One region of the Marinobacter sp. AN1 genome, then DNA from elsewhere that is predicted to be linked to it. Evidence: riboswitches for the same ligand, from Rfam matches in the RefSeq annotation. Region 1 holds a riboswitch; the other holds the start of a gene.
The links. A riboswitch is a leader RNA that binds a small molecule or an ion and turns the genes downstream of it on or off. The one in region 1 is predicted to bind thiamine pyrophosphate.
Positions count from the first base shown of each region.

Region 1 (8,110 bases):
GACTCTTCGGTTGGCCATTGGCAACCAGCCAATCCGGCTCGAAAATCACGCCGCTGCGGATGTCGTCGTCGGTGATTTTCTCGGATACCGGCATGGTGAGCTTGATGTAACCGCCGGAAAGGAAATGTCCCGGCTCGGCCAGCCGCCGGTGGGTGGCAATAAAGCCCGGTTCGGGAATGCAGTCGCCATCAGTGAAGATCAGGTAGTCGCAGCTGGTTTCCCGGATCGCCTTGTTCAGGATCTGGCATTTACGGAAGCCGTCATCCTCATGCCACACATGGTCGATCGTGAGGATGCCCCGGTCACGGAAGCGCTCGATCAGCTGACGCGTCTCGTCGGTTGAGCCATCATCCGCGATGATCACCCGGAAGTCCTTGTTCGACTGATTCTCATAGCCAGTCAGCACCTTTGCCAGCCAGGCAGGGGAGTTATAGGTGGTGATCACCACGCCTATGGATTGCGGTGTTGCTTGGTGCTGGGACATAGGTACCGACAGGTTCAGGCTGAAAACAAGCGGCAATTATACACAGTCAGCCCCGGGCTTGCCCGTCAGGGATATCGCGGAGTCAGTTGGCGATTGAATAGAGCCGGGCTCGGATTACTTGCAGCGCTTTTTGGGGTTGTAGGGATTGATCTCTCCGGGCGTCAGGTGACGGAAGCGTTTGTACTCCCACTGATACTGTTCCGGGATTTCCCGCACGCACTTTTCCACCGACAGGTTCAGGGCGGTTACTGCTTCGACCGGATCTGCACTGTCAATGCCGGGTTCGGTGGGGCGGATCACCATACGGAAGCCCCGCCCGTCCTTGAGTCGCTCTGCGAAGGTGGTAAACGATGCAGCGCCTGACCGGGCGATCAGCTTGGACGCCAGGGTCATGGTGCGTACATTATGTCCGAAGAACGGGCCATAGGCGTACCCACTGTTCTTGTCCGGGCTTTGGTCCGGCAGTATTCCGGCAATCCCCCCGCCCTTGAGTATGCTCACCATCCGCACAAGGCCGCGGCGGTCGCCCCTTACCAGCGTGGAGCCTGCCCGTTCCCGAACGCGGATCATGTAGTCTTCGAATTCTGCCATGTGGGGTGGGCTATAGAGTGCTGCCATCTGGTAGCGGGAGGAGAAATAAATACCCGCCAGCTCCCAGTTACCAAGGTGAGGGGCCAGAAGGACCACACCCCTGCCTTCCGCCAGTGCCCTGTCCACCATTTCGAGGCCTTCAACCTCCCGGATCAGGCCCAGGCATTTCTCCACCGGCCACTCCCACATCAGGGGGATTTCCATAAAGGTTTGTCCGGTATGGCGCAGGCTGGAGCGAACCAGGCGGCGACGCTGGTCTTCTGGCATCTCAGGAAAGCACAGCCTGATGTTTGCCGTGGTGACCTTTTTGGAGCGGGTTGGCAGCCAGCCTCCCACAGTGCCCAGCACCCGGCCGATGCGTTGCGCCATATCAAAGGAGAGTTTGCCGGCCAGTCGCAGCGCAAGGATGGCAAGGGAGGCCTTGTTAAGTGCCATAGGTGGAATTGTCCTTCAGCGTTTGCGTTTCTTGCCGTAAAAGGCAGGGTCATCCCGGTTGGGCTGGGTCTTGAACCGCCGATGCATCCACAGGTACTGGTCAGGCTGGCGGCGGATTTCCCGCTCGATGGCCTGGTTGACGAGGGTGGCGTCGGCCAGGTCGTCGCCAGACGGGAAGTTCTCCAGTGCCGGGTGGAAGTAAATGTCATAGCCAGGTTTGTCGTCCCGGCGGAAGTGACTGAAAGGTACCACGGCACAGCCGCTGCGCTCGGCAATGCGGGAGGTGGCGGTAATACTGCCGGCAGGAATGCCGAAGAAGGGCGCGAATACGATGCCCTTGCGGCCATAGTCCTGGTCCGTGGCGTACCAGACCGTGCGATTGGCCTTCAGACGCTTGAGCAGGCCTCGTAAATCCTTGGAGTCGAGTACGGCGCCATATCGTCTCTGTCGGGCCCGGGTCATTACGGCGTTCATCAGCGGGTTGTTGTGATCCCTCTGCATGACGTCCGCTTCGATGACCTCGGTGGAGAGGCAGCCACCCAGGTCCAGGGTGCTGAAATGCCCGCCAAGAAGCATCACACCTTTTCCTCCGGCACGGGCCTTATCCAGATTTTCAAGCCCATGAACCCGGGTAATGTTCATGAAATCGGACGCATTGCGGAACCAGGCCACCCCGATTTCCATCAAACCAATGCCGTTAGAGTGGAAAGCCTTGCGGACCAGTGCTCGTTGTTCATTGTCAGAGAGCTCGGGAAAACAGGCGCGGATGTTTGTCTCGGCGATGTGTCTCCGCTGCGGAATGAAGCGCCAGGCCAGCTCGCCGATCAGCTTACCGATTTTCCACTGCATACCCAAGGGCAGGCGAGCCATCAGCCACATTGCGCCCACACCCAGCCAGGTCGGCCACCAGCGCGGATGAAGGTAATGGCTGTAATCCAGATCACGTTCTTTCTTGCGATGTTTGCGCTTCACGTTTTACCGAGGATTCCAAAGGGCCAATGAGGAGGCTCAAAGGGAGAGAGTTTATCAGGGCCGGTTCGCCGGTGTCACCGGCAGGTCAATTGGTTAGAATGGCCTCACGTTCGAGTCAGGAGCCTCCATGCTGCATACCGTTTATTCCCTCTGTTATCGGCTGCTGTTGCCCTTTGCCCTGGCTTATCTCTGGTGGTCCACCCGTCGCAACGGGGCGAGTTCCGAAGGCTGGCAGCAGCGCCTCGGGTGGGTTCCGGCATTGTCCGAACCGGTGATCTGGGTGCATGCGGTTTCTGTGGGTGAAACCATTGCCGCCGCTCCGCTGGTGAAGGCGCTGCTGGCCCGCCGGCCCGACGTGCCCATCCTGGTCACTGCCATGACAGCGACCGGGGCAGCGCAGGCCAGAACCCTGTTTGGCGACCAGGTTCACTATGCCTATGCGCCCTTCGATACCCCGGGTTCGGTCAGACGCTTTCTGAGGCGTGTCCGGCCCCGGGCACTGGTCATCATGGAGACCGAGATCTGGCCCAACATGATTACCGGGGTGAGCGGGAGGCAGTGCCCGATCTTTCTCATTAACGGCCGTTTGTCGGCGAAGTCTGCCCGGGGTTATCAGCGTTTCGGTGAATGGACGCGTGGTTTGGTGCGGCGAATCGACTGGATTGCTGCTCAGGCCGATGAAGATGCGGGCCGGTTCCGTGAAATTGGTGCACGGGGAGAAGTGATCTCGGTGACCGGTAGCGTCAAGTTTGATGTAAACATCACTGACGCCGTGCGAGAGCAGTCCCAGGAGCTCCGCGAGGAGTTCCAGGATCGTCCGGTATGGATCGCTGCAAGTACCCATGAGGGGGAAGACGAGCAGCTGCTGGAGGCCCACGCCAGGGTACGGGAGGCCTTTGCTGATGCCGTACTGATTATCGTCCCCCGGCACCCGCAGCGATTCGATTCGGTGGCCAACATGATCAGCCAACGGGGGTTCTCGCTGGCGCGGCGCTCGGCCGGGGAGCCGCCGGCCGCCGGGGCGCAGGTCTATCTTGGCGACACCATGGGGGAGCTCATGGTGATGTTCGGCGCGGCAGATGTTGCCTTCGTGGGCGGCTCACTGATCGAGCGAGGCGGCCACAACCCGCTGGAGCCGGCGGCCTGGGGGATGCCGGTGATCACCGGGCCCCACGTGTTCAACTTCGAGACCGTGTACCGGCAGCTGGAGGAGCACCATGGCCTGGTTCGGGTGTCAGATAGCGCAGGCCTGGGAGAGGCGGTAGCGAGGTTGTTTTCGGATCCAGATGAGGCCTCCCGGCTTGGCACGGCTGCGCTAGAGACTGTCGAAGCCAACCGGGGCGCCCTCAACCAGGTGGTTGAAGGCGTGCTGGCGCGGCTTGCTCCGGAGGGCGGAAACACAGCCGCTGGCGGGCAGGCCTGATCCGGCTTACTTCATTGGGGAGTCCGGGGTTTCTTCCTCATTGGCCAGCGCCTCAATGCCCGGCGCCGTCTCGCTGAGCCACTTGTTCAGTTCCAACAGGTCCTGCGGGCTCAGGGTGCCGGCCGCCTGTTTCAGTTGCAGGGTATTGACCACGTAGTCGTAGCGGGCGTTGGCGTAATCCCGCAGGGCAACGTAGTAAGCCCGCTCCGCATCCAGTACTTCCACTATGTTCCGCGTACCTACTTCATAGCCGGCCCGGGTAGCGTCCAGTGCGCTACGGCGGGAGATGATGGTTTGCTCGAAGGCGTTGGCGGTTTCAATATTGTTGTTCACCGTCAGGAACAGGCTGCGGGTATTCACCCGTACGTCCCGGCGCACCGTATTCAGGTCCTGTTCGGCGGCGGTGAGCAGCGAGCGCTGTTCCCGGACGCCGGCCTGGGTGCCGCCGCCCGTGTAGAACGGGATGGTCAGTGACAGTGAGACAATCGATTGGTTGCCTTCTTGCTGAGTAAAAAGGGCGTTCTCCAGACTGGTTTCCTGGTAGGAGGCGCTCAGCTCAAGAGTTGGTAAATGACCGGACTTTGCCGCTTTCAGGCTGGCTTCGCTGGCATTGAGTTGCCTCAGGGCCGCCTGAATAGACCAGTTTTGCTCCACCGCGGTTGCTTCCCACGAAGTTGGATCCATAGGCTCGGGGCGCCCGAGCGGAAAATTCTGCCTGAGATTTTCCATGGCGTCCGGATATTCTCCGGTTAACCGGCCAGTTGTTCTTTGGCCACATTGAGGTCGTTGTCGGCGGCGATGCGCTGGCTTCTGGCATCGTCGTAGCTGGCACGCGCCTCATAGACTTCGGTGATGGCAATGAGCCCCACGTCAAACCGTTCCTGGGCCTGTTCGTACTGGCGCTGGATGGCCGTTTCAGTTGCTTTGGCGGTTGTGACGGTGTCTTTGGCGCGCAAGACATCGAAGTAGGCGGTTGCTACATCAAGAATCAGCTGTTGCTGGGCCAGGTTGTACTGGGCCTCGGCCGCCTCGGTCTGGAACTGGCTGGCTTCGTAGCTGAACCAGTCTTGAGCCCGGAACAGTGGCTGGGTCAGCTCGACGCCGTAGCGGTAGGTTCGATAACTGTCTCCCGAGAAGAGTTGCCGCGTCAGCTCATCGGCGTTTGCCCCCCCGGGTATATTCCTGGGCTCGAAACGTGTGTAGCTTGCTGACCCAACCGCCGAGATTTTGGGCAGCAGGGCGCTCTTGCTGACATCGCTGGTTGCCTGCTGTGCCTGGAACTGCGCCAGGGACGAGGCAATGCCGGAGTCATAGGACAGTGCCTTTTCATAGGTTTCCATCAGATCCAGAGAGAACGCAGGCTGGGCTGCGAGCAGGCTGATCAATCCTGGAAGTAAACGTTTTTCATTGGTTCTCCTGAAATACTGACTCCGGGAATCTGCCCGGCAATGACCCAAAGGTATTGGTTGACCATTATGGACAATAATCGTTCCCGTCTCTAGACTTGCTAAGTCCACGTATTTTGTGGACAAACGAATTCAGAATCGCGTCTTGATGGGGTGCTGATTCGCCATAAACTGGCGATCGGCTGAGATTGCAACGCAGAACCCGCGACCTGATCCGGATAATACCGGCGTAGGGATTAAGGCCAGATGAACCGCGACACCATGCCTGTAGGGCTATTTGTCGCAACTCCGTCATACGCGACCCGATACCACAAGACCATCCGGGAGCAGATCATGACGGACTTACCAGCATACCTCAGCGACTCCGCAAAAGTAGACTCCGCAGCAATCAAACCATTACCAAGCTCACGAAAAATATACGTGCAGGGTAGCCGAGCCGATCTGCGCGTGCCTATGCGGGAAATTACCGTGGGCGACACCCCCACTGAAATGGGTGGCGAAAAGAACCCGCCCGTGGTGGTATACGATACCTCTGGGCCCTACACAGACCCGGAAGCCACCATTGATCTCCGCAAGGGCCTGCCGCCGGTTCGCGCCGCCTGGATTGCCGAGCGGGGCGATGTACAGCAACTGGACGGCTACACCTCCGAATTCACTCGCCGCCGCATGAAAGACCCGCAGCTTGACCCCCTGCGGTTTATGGACGAGCGCAAGCCACTGCGCGCCAAGCCCGGCAGAAACGTATCCCAGATGCACTATGCTCGCCAGGGCATCATTACGCCGGAGATGGAATACGTTGCCATTCGGGAAAATATGAAGCTGCAGGAGGCCCGGGCCAACGGCTTGCTGGCGGACCAGCACCCCGGCCAGTCCTTCGGTGCCAACCTGCCGCCGGAGATCACCCCCGAGTTTGTTCGGGATGAAGTGGCCCGGGGCCGTGCGATTATTCCCGCCAACATCAACCATCCGGAAACCGAACCGATGATCATCGGTCGCAACTTCCTGGTGAAAATCAACGGCAACATCGGCAACTCGGCGGTGACCTCGTCCATCGAAGACGAAGTAGAAAAACTGACCTGGGGTATCCGCTGGGGTTCCGACACGGTGATGGACCTGTCCACCGGCAAGAACATCCACGAAACCCGCGAGTGGATCATCCGCAACTCCCCGGTTCCCATCGGCACCGTGCCTATCTATCAGGCGCTGGAAAAGGTGGGCGGCGTTGCGGAAGACCTGACCTGGGAAATCTTCCGGGACACCCTGATCGAACAAGCCGAGCAAGGCGTGGATTACTTCACCATCCACGCGGGTGTTCGTTTGCACCATGTGCCACTCACCGCCAAACGCACCACCGGCATCGTCTCCCGGGGCGGCTCGATCATGGCCAAGTGGTGTCTGGCGCACCACAAGGAAAGCTTCCTGTACGAGCATTTCGAAGACATCTGCGAAATCATGAAGGCCTACGATGTCTCCTTCAGCCTCGGTGACGGCCTGCGCCCGGGGTCCATTGCCGATGCCAACGACGCGGCACAATTTGGCGAGCTGGAAACCCTGGGAGAACTTACCAAGATTGCCTGGAAGCACGATGTTCAGTGCATGATCGAAGGCCCTGGCCACGTGCCCATGCACCTGATCAAAGAAAACATGGATAAGCAGCTGGAATGCTGCGACGAGGCGCCGTTCTACACCCTCGGCCCGCTGACCACGGATATTGCTCCGGGCTATGACCACATCACCTCCGGCATCGGCGCGGCGATGATCGGCTGGTATGGCTGCGCCATGCTCTGCTATGTGACCCCGAAAGAGCACCTGGGCCTGCCTAACAAGGACGACGTGAAAACCGGCATCATCACCTACAAGATCGCCGCCCACGCCGCCGACCTGGCCAAGGGCCACCCTGGCGCCCAGGTCCGCGATAACGCCCTCTCCAAGGCCCGTTTCGAGTTCCGCTGGGAAGACCAGTTCAACCTCGGCCTGGACCCGGACACCGCCCGGGCGTTCCATGACGAGACGCTTCCCAAGGAGTCCGCCAAGGTGGCACATTTCTGTTCCATGTGCGGACCGAAGTTCTGCTCGATGCAGATTTCCCAGGAGGTGCGGGACTATGCCCGGGAGCATGGCCTGGATGAGGTGTCTGCGGTGGATGCTGGCATGCGAGAGAAAGCCGAGGAATTTGTGGCTGCCGGTGGGAAGATCTACGACCGGGTGTGATTGGTTCGGTAATTCTCCAGCCTGTCGGTTGGGTGCCGGGGGCAGCAGGCCGATAACATTTTTCGGGAGACGCCCCGCAAGTACGTCCCTGTAGGGCTCGACGGCAGCCATCCCTGGCTGCCGACGCTCCCGAAAAACGTTCTCAACCCGCTACCCCTTGAACTCCGAGATACCGTTACAAAAACTTCACAAGTCCGTGTAGGCAAGGGAGCTGATAGCCAGAGCAGAACTAATGGCAGAAAGAGCCTGGGATCAGTTCATGACGGTGTAACTGCAAGCCACGCGATATCGGGAGGATAGACGGGGGCCGGGCGAGGATGCTTTTCGGGACCTTCAAAAACATGGACGTTTTTGAAGAGCCTACAGGGACGTATTCACGGCGTGTCCCGAAAAGCATCCTCGTCCGGCGACCGCTGGCACCGCGACCTGAAAGCTGCGCGATACAGCCACCCAAACCGAACTTGCAATACCAAACCCCGAACGGCTATCGTTCACCATCACGCCATACCACCGGAAACCCCAGAACCACCATGACCGAAAAGAAGCCCGAACCCTTCCAGTTCAAGGCCAGCGACGTGCAGGTCCACA
Region 1 covers NZ_CP110342.1:1,062,006-1,070,115, forward strand. Annotated here, with positions in the region: gene LJ360_RS04735 (glycosyltransferase family 2 protein) at 1-484, opposite strand, end outside; gene LJ360_RS04740 (lysophospholipid acyltransferase family protein) at 599-1,510, opposite strand; gene lpxL (LpxL/LpxP family Kdo(2)-lipid IV(A) lauroyl/palmitoleoyl acyltransferase) at 1,526-2,482, opposite strand; gene waaA (lipid IV(A) 3-deoxy-D-manno-octulosonic acid transferase) at 2,610-3,905, shown strand; partial or broken gene LJ360_RS04755 (TolC family outer membrane protein) at 3,912-5,362, opposite strand; TPP riboswitch at 5,451-5,564, shown strand; gene thiC (phosphomethylpyrimidine synthase ThiC) at 5,645-7,522, shown strand; gene LJ360_RS04765 (NUDIX domain-containing protein) at 8,053-8,110, shown strand, end outside.

Region 2 (8,110 bases), 660 kb from region 1:
GTGAGTTGCTCAACGGCCATGAGCCCGAGCATGGGGTGTTCCGCAAGTATTGGTCGTGCGCGAGGGCCGACAGCTTTGATCCCCCCGAGTTCATCCTGAAACTGCGGGAAACCAAGTTGCGCTGACGGGGCAGGCGTCCAGGCTAGGGCGACCGGGGTGGCCTACCAGGCGTGATAGAAGTCTGTTACTTCCCGGTCAGCCAGGGCCTGGCGGTCACGGGAGTCGTGGCTGACAAGAACCAGGGTTTTGCCCTGGTCCCGGGCCTGCTGAAGCTGGCCCTGCAGAATGGCCCGGTTTTCGTCGTCCAGGCCGGTCATGGGCTCGTCAAGCAGCAGAATGGGCTGAGGCCGTAACAGGGCCCGGACCACCGCCACTCTCTGGCGCTGCCCTCCGGACAGGTTTTCGGCCTTTCGGTTGCCGAATCCGCCAAGGTTCACGTCTTCAAGCGCCGCTTTGATTTGCGACCACTGTGTTTTCGACAAACGTAACCCGGGATGCAGCCCAAGCCCGATGTTCTCTGCCACGGTGAGATGATCAAACAGGTTCTGTTCCTGGAATACGGTGGTTACCGGGCGTTTCCACGGGGGCAATGGCCCCAGGCTCTGACCTTTCCAGCGGATATCGCCCCCCGCGGGTGTCAGAAAGCCGGCGACCAGGTTCAGCAACGTACTTTTACCGCAGCCACTGGGGCCGGTCAGCGCCACGCATTCCCCTTCCTGGATACTGACCTTGAAGCGCCATCCGGTGGTCTCCGCAGGCTGGCCAGGATAACGGAACAGCAGGTCGTCGATTTCAAGCATGGGGCACTCCGGTCTGGGTTACTCCGGTATGAGTTGCTGGGGTACGGTGTGGCAACCGGCCAGGTCGGGACAGCAAGATGAAAATGGCTGCAATAAGCACTAGCAGCCAGCAAGCGGTGCCGGTTGCGGCAGCTATCTGGTAGCTGCCCAACTGCTGGTGCAGCAGCATGGGCAGGGTCGGCTGGGCCGGGGAGCCAAACAGGGCGATAACGCCGAAGTCGCCCATGGACAGGGTGATACCGTATCCCAGTGCCAGTGCCATGGGGCGTTTCAGCCGGGGCCACTGCAGCCAGCGCCACCGGTACCAGCCACGGATATCCAGCTGGTCGGCAACCCGGAGTGTGGACGTGCCACTCGCCTGAAACGGCCCCCGGAGCACCTGTAATGTAAACGGCAGTGCCATCAGGCTGTTGATCACGGATACCACCAGCAGCCCGTACCCCTGAATGCCGAGCCGGGGCTGGATCAGCAGGAACAGGCCGGTTCCCAGGACAATGGGTGGCACGATCAACGGCAGGTAGCCGGACACGCTGGCGAGGCTGCGTAGTAGTCCGGGTTTCAGGACATTGGTTGCGGCGAGCAAGGTTAGTGTGATGGCGACCGCCAGAAAGCCAGCGGGCAGGGCAATCGCCAAGCTCCGCAAGGTGGCGCCCCAGAGTGCCAGCCTTGGGTTGGCAAGCTCCCCGGCCAGCCAGGGGATTCCCCGTAATGCAATGGCCAGCACCGGCAGGGCCAGGAACAGCGTAAAAAGGCCAATAAGGACACGGTCTGTTATCCGCCGCCAACCAGCGCTGTCGGCTCTGGGAGAGGCCGTGTCAGCGGACGACGACTGATCGGGCAGCACCGCCTGGTGCCGATTCCCACGGAAGACCAGCCACCAGAGCCCGCCGCAGATCAGCAGTTGAACACAGGCCAGTAGCGCGGCCCGGTTGAAGTCGAACTCGAATCGCAACGCCTGGTAGATGGCCACCTCAATGGTGGTGGCTCCGGGCCCGCCACCGAGCGTGACCACGATGGCGAAGCTGGTAAAACACAGGGAAAACACCAGTGCCGCCAGGCCCGGTAATACCGGGCGAAGGGCAGGCCAGTCCAGCACCCGCCAAAGTTGCCAGCTGCCAAGCCCCAGCTGGCTGGCCGCACGGCGCTGGCTGACGGGAACACGTTCCAGGCTCTGCACCAGTACCCGTGCCGCCAGTGGCGCATTGAAAAAGACGTGAGCCAGGAGGATGCCGGTGAGGCCATAGAGGTTCCAGGGCAGTGAGCCACCTGCCCATTCTGTGATGTCGGCCAGCCAGCCATTGCGCCCGTAGACCACAACCAGCCCCGATACGGCCACGATCGTGGGCATCACCAGGCTGAGTTCCATCAGTCGAAGCAACGCGCTACGCCCCGGAAACCCGGGGTGTCTGACCAGTGCCCGGGCAACCGGGACGGCAATGAGCAGGCTGCCCAGAACGGAAAGCGTTGCCTGCCAGACAGTAAACCGGATAACCCCCTGAAGGTAAGGGCTATGCCAGAGTTCCGCGGGGCCGCTCTCAGTGCGCAGGATCAGGGCCAGTAACCCACTTCCCATCAGCAGCAGGATGAGCCCGGAAAAAACCAACCCGGGAGCCAGCTGCCAGTTGCGGTGGGAAAGCGGCGGCGCGGGCCGGATAATCGCAGGCATATCAGCGGGTCATGGCATCCAGCCATTCGTTGATCCAGGCCTGACGATTATTCCTGAGGGTTTCCGGGGAAAACATCAGCGCCCGCGTTGGCTGGATCAGCCGGTCGAAGACCTCAGGCAGCTCATCGCCCAGGTTAATGGCTGGGTACATCACGTTCTTCAGCGGGATGTGGCGCTGGAAATCCGGCGTCAGCATGAACGCCAGGAACGAGCGTGCAAGCGCCTTCTGGTCCGAGCTTTCAGTTACAGCTGCGACCTCGACCTGCAGGTAATGACCTTCCTTGAACGCTGCTGCCTGGTAGCGGTCGGTCTTATCCACCGCCATGTGGTATGCCGGTGAAGTGGAGTAGGACAGGATCATGGGCGCTTCCCCGTTCATGAACAGAGAGAAGTAGCCATCGCTCCAGCTCTGGGTGGTGGTGAGGATCTTGCCCTGCAATTGCTGCCACCGCTCGTCGGCCTGGTCACCGAAGACGTGCTTCATCCACAGCAGCAACCCGAGGCCGGGAGTGCTGGTGCGCGGGTCCTGGATGATGATCTTCAGGTCATCCGGGGCGTCGACCAGGGCCGCAAGGCTTTCGGGGGGATTATCGATCTGGTGGGTATCGTAGACAAACGCAAAGTAACCCCAGTCATAGGGCACAAAAACCGGATCCTGCCAGTCCACCGGTAGTGACAGTTCCGGGAGTGACAACTGGTGTTGTGTCAGCAGGCCGGTTTTCCTGGCCGTTTCCATAGTGGATGTGTCCAGGCCCAGTACCAGGTCAGCGCTGGTTCCGGCGCCTTCCAGTCTCAGGCGTTGGAGAATGGCTCCGCCACTGTCCAGTACGGTGAACTGTAGTTGGCAGTTGCAGCGCTCTTCGAAAGCCTCCTTGATGGCGGGCCCGGGGCCCCACTCCGCTGCAAAGGACGGGTGGGTGTAAACCGTCAGCACTGGTTGGCCGTAAACCTGGGTCGCGCCGATAAAGATAAAGGTAGTCAGCGCAGCGCGCAGTATCGGGTGAAGGTTCATCGCTGGCATCCTGGTGTGGTCGTAAGCGTTGCCGGGGTGACCAGGGTGCAGTAGAGGACAGGCGCTGATGGTGTGTCATCGCAGGCTCAATCCCTTCGCCGGTATGATCCGGATCAGGTTCCGCGGGTATGGTCTCAGCCCTTCGTCAGGGCACCCCGTTGAGTCCTGGCAGGATAACCCGATCATGGTCGTCGGTGCCAGATCCGTCACGGGTTGTGACGGGGTTTTGTGATTTCTGAAAGGATGACTTCCTTAACCTGTACTATTCTTCATATTACCGGCCCTTGCAGCCAGCAGGAGAGCGCTATTTTGCTGCAGCGCCTGGAAAATCGATGGGCATCCGAGGCTTTTTTGATTCTTAGAGCTCAAAACAATAAAATTGCGCCGGTGTAACGTTGCGGGAGGAATCTACCCCCGTGAAATGTAGCAAGCCATAGTCTATGGGAGGCTCCACAGTGGGCGAGGTTGTCAAAGACGAATACCAGACAGACTACGTGGCAGGCCAGGACAATATCAATCCGTTCGGCCTGGACCTGCATGCACCCGTGTTCCCCATTACGGCGATTCTGGTGATCGTATTCGTAGTGGGCACTCTGATGTTTCCGGAAGGGGCGAAAGAGCTTCTGGACGGGACCAAGAATGCAATCATCAACAATTTTGATTGGTTCTTCGTACTGAGCGCCAATATCTTCGTGGTGTTCTGTATCGCGCTGATCTTCATGCCGGTGGGCAAGATCCGCCTGGGTGGCCCGGACGCAAAGCCGGAGTTCTCCACTTTGTCATGGTTCGCCATGCTGTTTGCTGCCGGTATGGGCATTGGTCTGATGTTCTGGGCCGTGGCGGAACCGGTGGCCTACTACACAGACTGGTACGGCACACCGCTGAATGCGGAGCCGAACACCGCTGAGGGTGCCCGCATGGCCATGGGCGGCACCATGTACCACTGGGGTCTTCATCCGTGGGCTGTCTACGCGGTGGTTGCCTTGTCGCTGGCCTTCTTTTCCTTTAACAAGGGTATGCCGCTGACGATCCGTTCCGCCTTCTTCCCGCTTCTGAAGGACCGTGTCTGGGGCTGGCCGGGGCACATCATTGATGTGCTTGCCGTAGTCGCCACCATTTTTGGCCTGGCTACGTCACTGGGTTTCGGCGCTCAGCAGGCCGCATCCGGCCTGGACTACCTGTTCGGCACATCTGCCGGCATCAACGTCCAGATGGCTATCATTACGGGTGTTACCTTCCTCGCTCTACTTTCAGTGCTCCGCGGCCTTGATGGTGGCGTGAAGGTGCTCAGTAATATCAACATGATCTTGGCGGCGGTGCTATTGCTGTTCATCCTGTTCGCCGGCCCCACCATGGCAATCCTGGAATACGTCTGGGTGACATCGTCAACCTATGTGGCCAACGTGGTTCCCCTGAGTAACCCGTTTGGTCGCGAAGATGAGACCTGGTTCCATGGCTGGACCGTGTTCTACTGGGCCTGGTGGATCTCCTGGTCACCCTTCGTTGGTATGTTTATCGCGCGGGTTTCCAGCGGCCGTACCGTTCGTGAATTTATTACGGCGGTGCTGATTATCCCGACCCTGATTACCGTGGTCTGGATGAGTGGTTTCGGTGGTACGGCATTGGAGCAGATCCAGGCAGGTGTTGGTCAACTGGCCTCTGACGGTTTGACAGACGTTTCCCTGGCCATGTTCCAGATGTTTGAGAATCTGCCGTTAACCGGGATTATTTCCTTTGTCGGCATCGTCCTGGTGCTGGTGTTCTTCGTGACCTCGTCCGATTCCGGCTCGCTGGTTATCGATAGTATCACCGCCGGTGGCAAGACCGATGCACCTACAGCCCAGCGTGTGTTCTGGGTGGTTATGGAAGGCGCCATCGCGGCTGCGCTGATCTTTGGTGGCGGCTCCGATGCGCTTGGTGCGATCCAGGCGTCCGCTATTAGTGCCGGCCTGCCATTTACGGCAATCCTGCTGGTCATGTGCTGGGGTCTGTTCAAGGGGCTCAGCCACGAGCGCAAGCTGTTGCTGGCTGAAGGCAAGCTGTAGCTTTCACCGAAGCAGTAATGAAAACCGGGGCTATGGCCCCGGTTTTTTATACCTGGAAGGCGACCGCAATGAGGTGCCTGAAATGCCTGGTGATACGGCAGGGGGTGGTGGTGGAGAGCTTCAGGCCCCGAATGTGGTCATTGAATAGGCTGCACGTTTTTCTGGCGTGAAATGCGGGCGTTTGAGGGACTCGATATTTCTCAGGCGTGGCAACAAGCCCTTGCCGTTGGCCATCTGGATAGCAAGGCCCGGGCGGGCGTTAAGCTCCAGCAGCAATGGGCCTTCCACTTCGTCCAGTACCAGGTCCACCCCGATGTAGCCGAGGCCGGTTGCTTCATAGCAGCGGGCGGCCATTACCAGCATGGTGTCCCAGTCATCAATGCGGATGTCACTCACGGGCAGGCCGGTGTCCGGGTGAAGCAGGACCTGGCGATTGAACTGCACCGCATTGAGCGCATGGCCGGAACCAATGTCCAGGCCAACGCCTACCGCCCCCTGGTGCAGGTTAGCCTTGCCATCGGATGCCCTGGTGGACAGCCGGAGCATGGCCATCACCGGATAGCCCTGGAATACCACGATCCGGATGTCTGGCACCCCCTGGAAGGAAAATTTTGAGAGCAGGGCGGTCGGTCGTACCAGGTCCTCGACGATGGCCACGTCCGGTGTGCCACCCAGACTGTAGAGTCCGGCGAGGATGTTACTCAGATGCCGCTCCAGGTAGCCCAAGGTGAGATGGGCGCCAGACGCTTTGACGTACTGGTCTCCTTCACGGCGCTGGATCACGGTGATTCCCTTGCCACCCGAGCCCTTTGACGGCTTGATGGCAAACCCTTCCAGGTCCACTGCCATGTCACTGAAGTGGCTGATTTCATGCTGTTGCCGGACGACCTGCCGCAGGCGGGGGGTCTTGATATCAAACTCTTCGGCCAACAGCTTGGTTTTGAGTTTGTCGTCCACCAGCGGGTAGGAGCGACGATCGTTGTAACGGGCGATGTACGACACATTGCGTTCGTTCATCCCCAGGATACCGGCCTTGCGCAGGCGGAAGGGCGATATCCATGCACTCATGAAAAGTCCCTCACCGGACTGAACCGCCGTAGCTCACTCAGCTTGTAGCCGGTGTACTGACCCATCAACAGTACCAGTCCGAACGTTACCAGGTGCAGCTCGGGGAAGTTGAAGGTCAGGTGGCTGGCCAGCGGGGCGTCCATCAGCAGGTACGCCAGCACGGCGACAAACAGGCTGCCAAAGCCCTGGGTCAGCACTTCCCGCGCGCCGTCTTCTTCCCAGAGGATGGACATACGCTCGATGGTCCAGGCCAGAATGACCATCGGGAAGAAGGTGACCGTCATGCCGGTATTGAACCCCATCTGGTATCCGATAATGCTGATACCGGTGGTGATCGCGATGACCAGGATAATCAGGGCGGATATCCGGGCCACCAGCAGCAGGTTAAGGCTCGACAGGTAACCACGCATCAGCAATCCCACGGTAACCACCGAGAGGAACGCAACCAGTCCTGGTATCAGCGATGTCTGCACAAAGGCCACCGCAATGAGTACCGGCATGAAGGTACCGGAGGTGCGGATGCCAATGATGATTCGCATAAAGGCCACGACCAGGGCGCCGAGGGGGAGTAACAGCAACATACGGAACATGCCCTGTTCCTCGATGGGCAGTTCGTAGAGGCTCAGAAAGCCGAGGCCGTTGCCGCTGCCCTCACGGGTAGCCAGTTGCAGGGCGGGTACCGTCTGCTGGAGCATGGAGAAACTGATCTGCGAGTCTTCGCCACCCATCACATCCAGCAGTGAATCCGCATCCTGGCGCCATAGCAGGACATCGTCCGGCAGCCCCTGCTGTCCGGTTTCCGGATGGAAGGTCAGCCAGCGTTCGCCGTTGTGGATTTGCAGGAACGGCCGCAGGGGTTGAAGGCGCCGGGCGTCTTCCAGTTTCAGGCCGTCCGCCACCCGGGCCGGTATGCCGGCCTGGTTGAGCATGCGTTGGATCAGGGTGACGTAGGGGTTGTTGTTCAGCAGTAGCGAGATGTTCTGGTCCGGTTCGGACGACTGCATCAGTTTGATCAGCTCCCGGGTCATGCTTTCCGGGCTGGCGGACTTGGCAGCGGCCCGCTCCAGTATCTCGGCCACCGCGGTAGCCTGTGGCTCTTCCCAGAACACCTCCTCTGGCTCTGGCGGAACCGTTATGATCTCGCCATCGGTGGAACCATCGGGTGTCAGCTGGACATTGAAGTACAGGGTCTGCGAACCCTCCGCCTGGCGGATGCTCCATTCGGCACGCAAGTCACCGGAATCTTCGATCAGCGAGAAGCCATAGCCGGGTGATGCCGCCTGCTGGGACAGAACCCGAAACCCCGGCGGGTTATCCGGCACGTTAAGGCTGACCAGGACTTCCTCGCCACTGGCCTCAAAATCAATGCGTGCTTCCACCATCCATACCGGCTTTTGTTCCCCTGCCAGCCAGGGAATGCCCAGTTGCACATGGCGGGTCACCGCCAGGGCGATGCCGGCGGCAATCAGTAAGAAAATGGCGAGGTAGAAGGGGTAGCGGGAACGCTGTGTCAAGACAG
Region 2 covers NZ_CP110342.1:1,723,493-1,731,602, forward strand. Annotated here, with positions in the region: gene LJ360_RS07890 (FMN-binding glutamate synthase family protein) at 1-125, shown strand, start outside; gene LJ360_RS07895 (ATP-binding cassette domain-containing protein) at 162-800, opposite strand; gene thiP (thiamine/thiamine pyrophosphate ABC transporter permease) at 793-2,466, opposite strand; gene thiB (thiamine ABC transporter substrate binding subunit) at 2,468-3,478, opposite strand; TPP riboswitch at 3,552-3,646, opposite strand; gene LJ360_RS07910 (BCCT family transporter) at 3,934-5,523, shown strand; gene LJ360_RS07915 (alpha-L-glutamate ligase-like protein) at 5,644-6,591, opposite strand; gene LJ360_RS07920 (inactive transglutaminase family protein) at 6,588-8,105, opposite strand.
Region 2: another riboswitch for thiamine pyrophosphate. It lies ahead of thiB (thiamine ABC transporter substrate binding subunit); the one in region 1 lies ahead of thiC (phosphomethylpyrimidine synthase ThiC).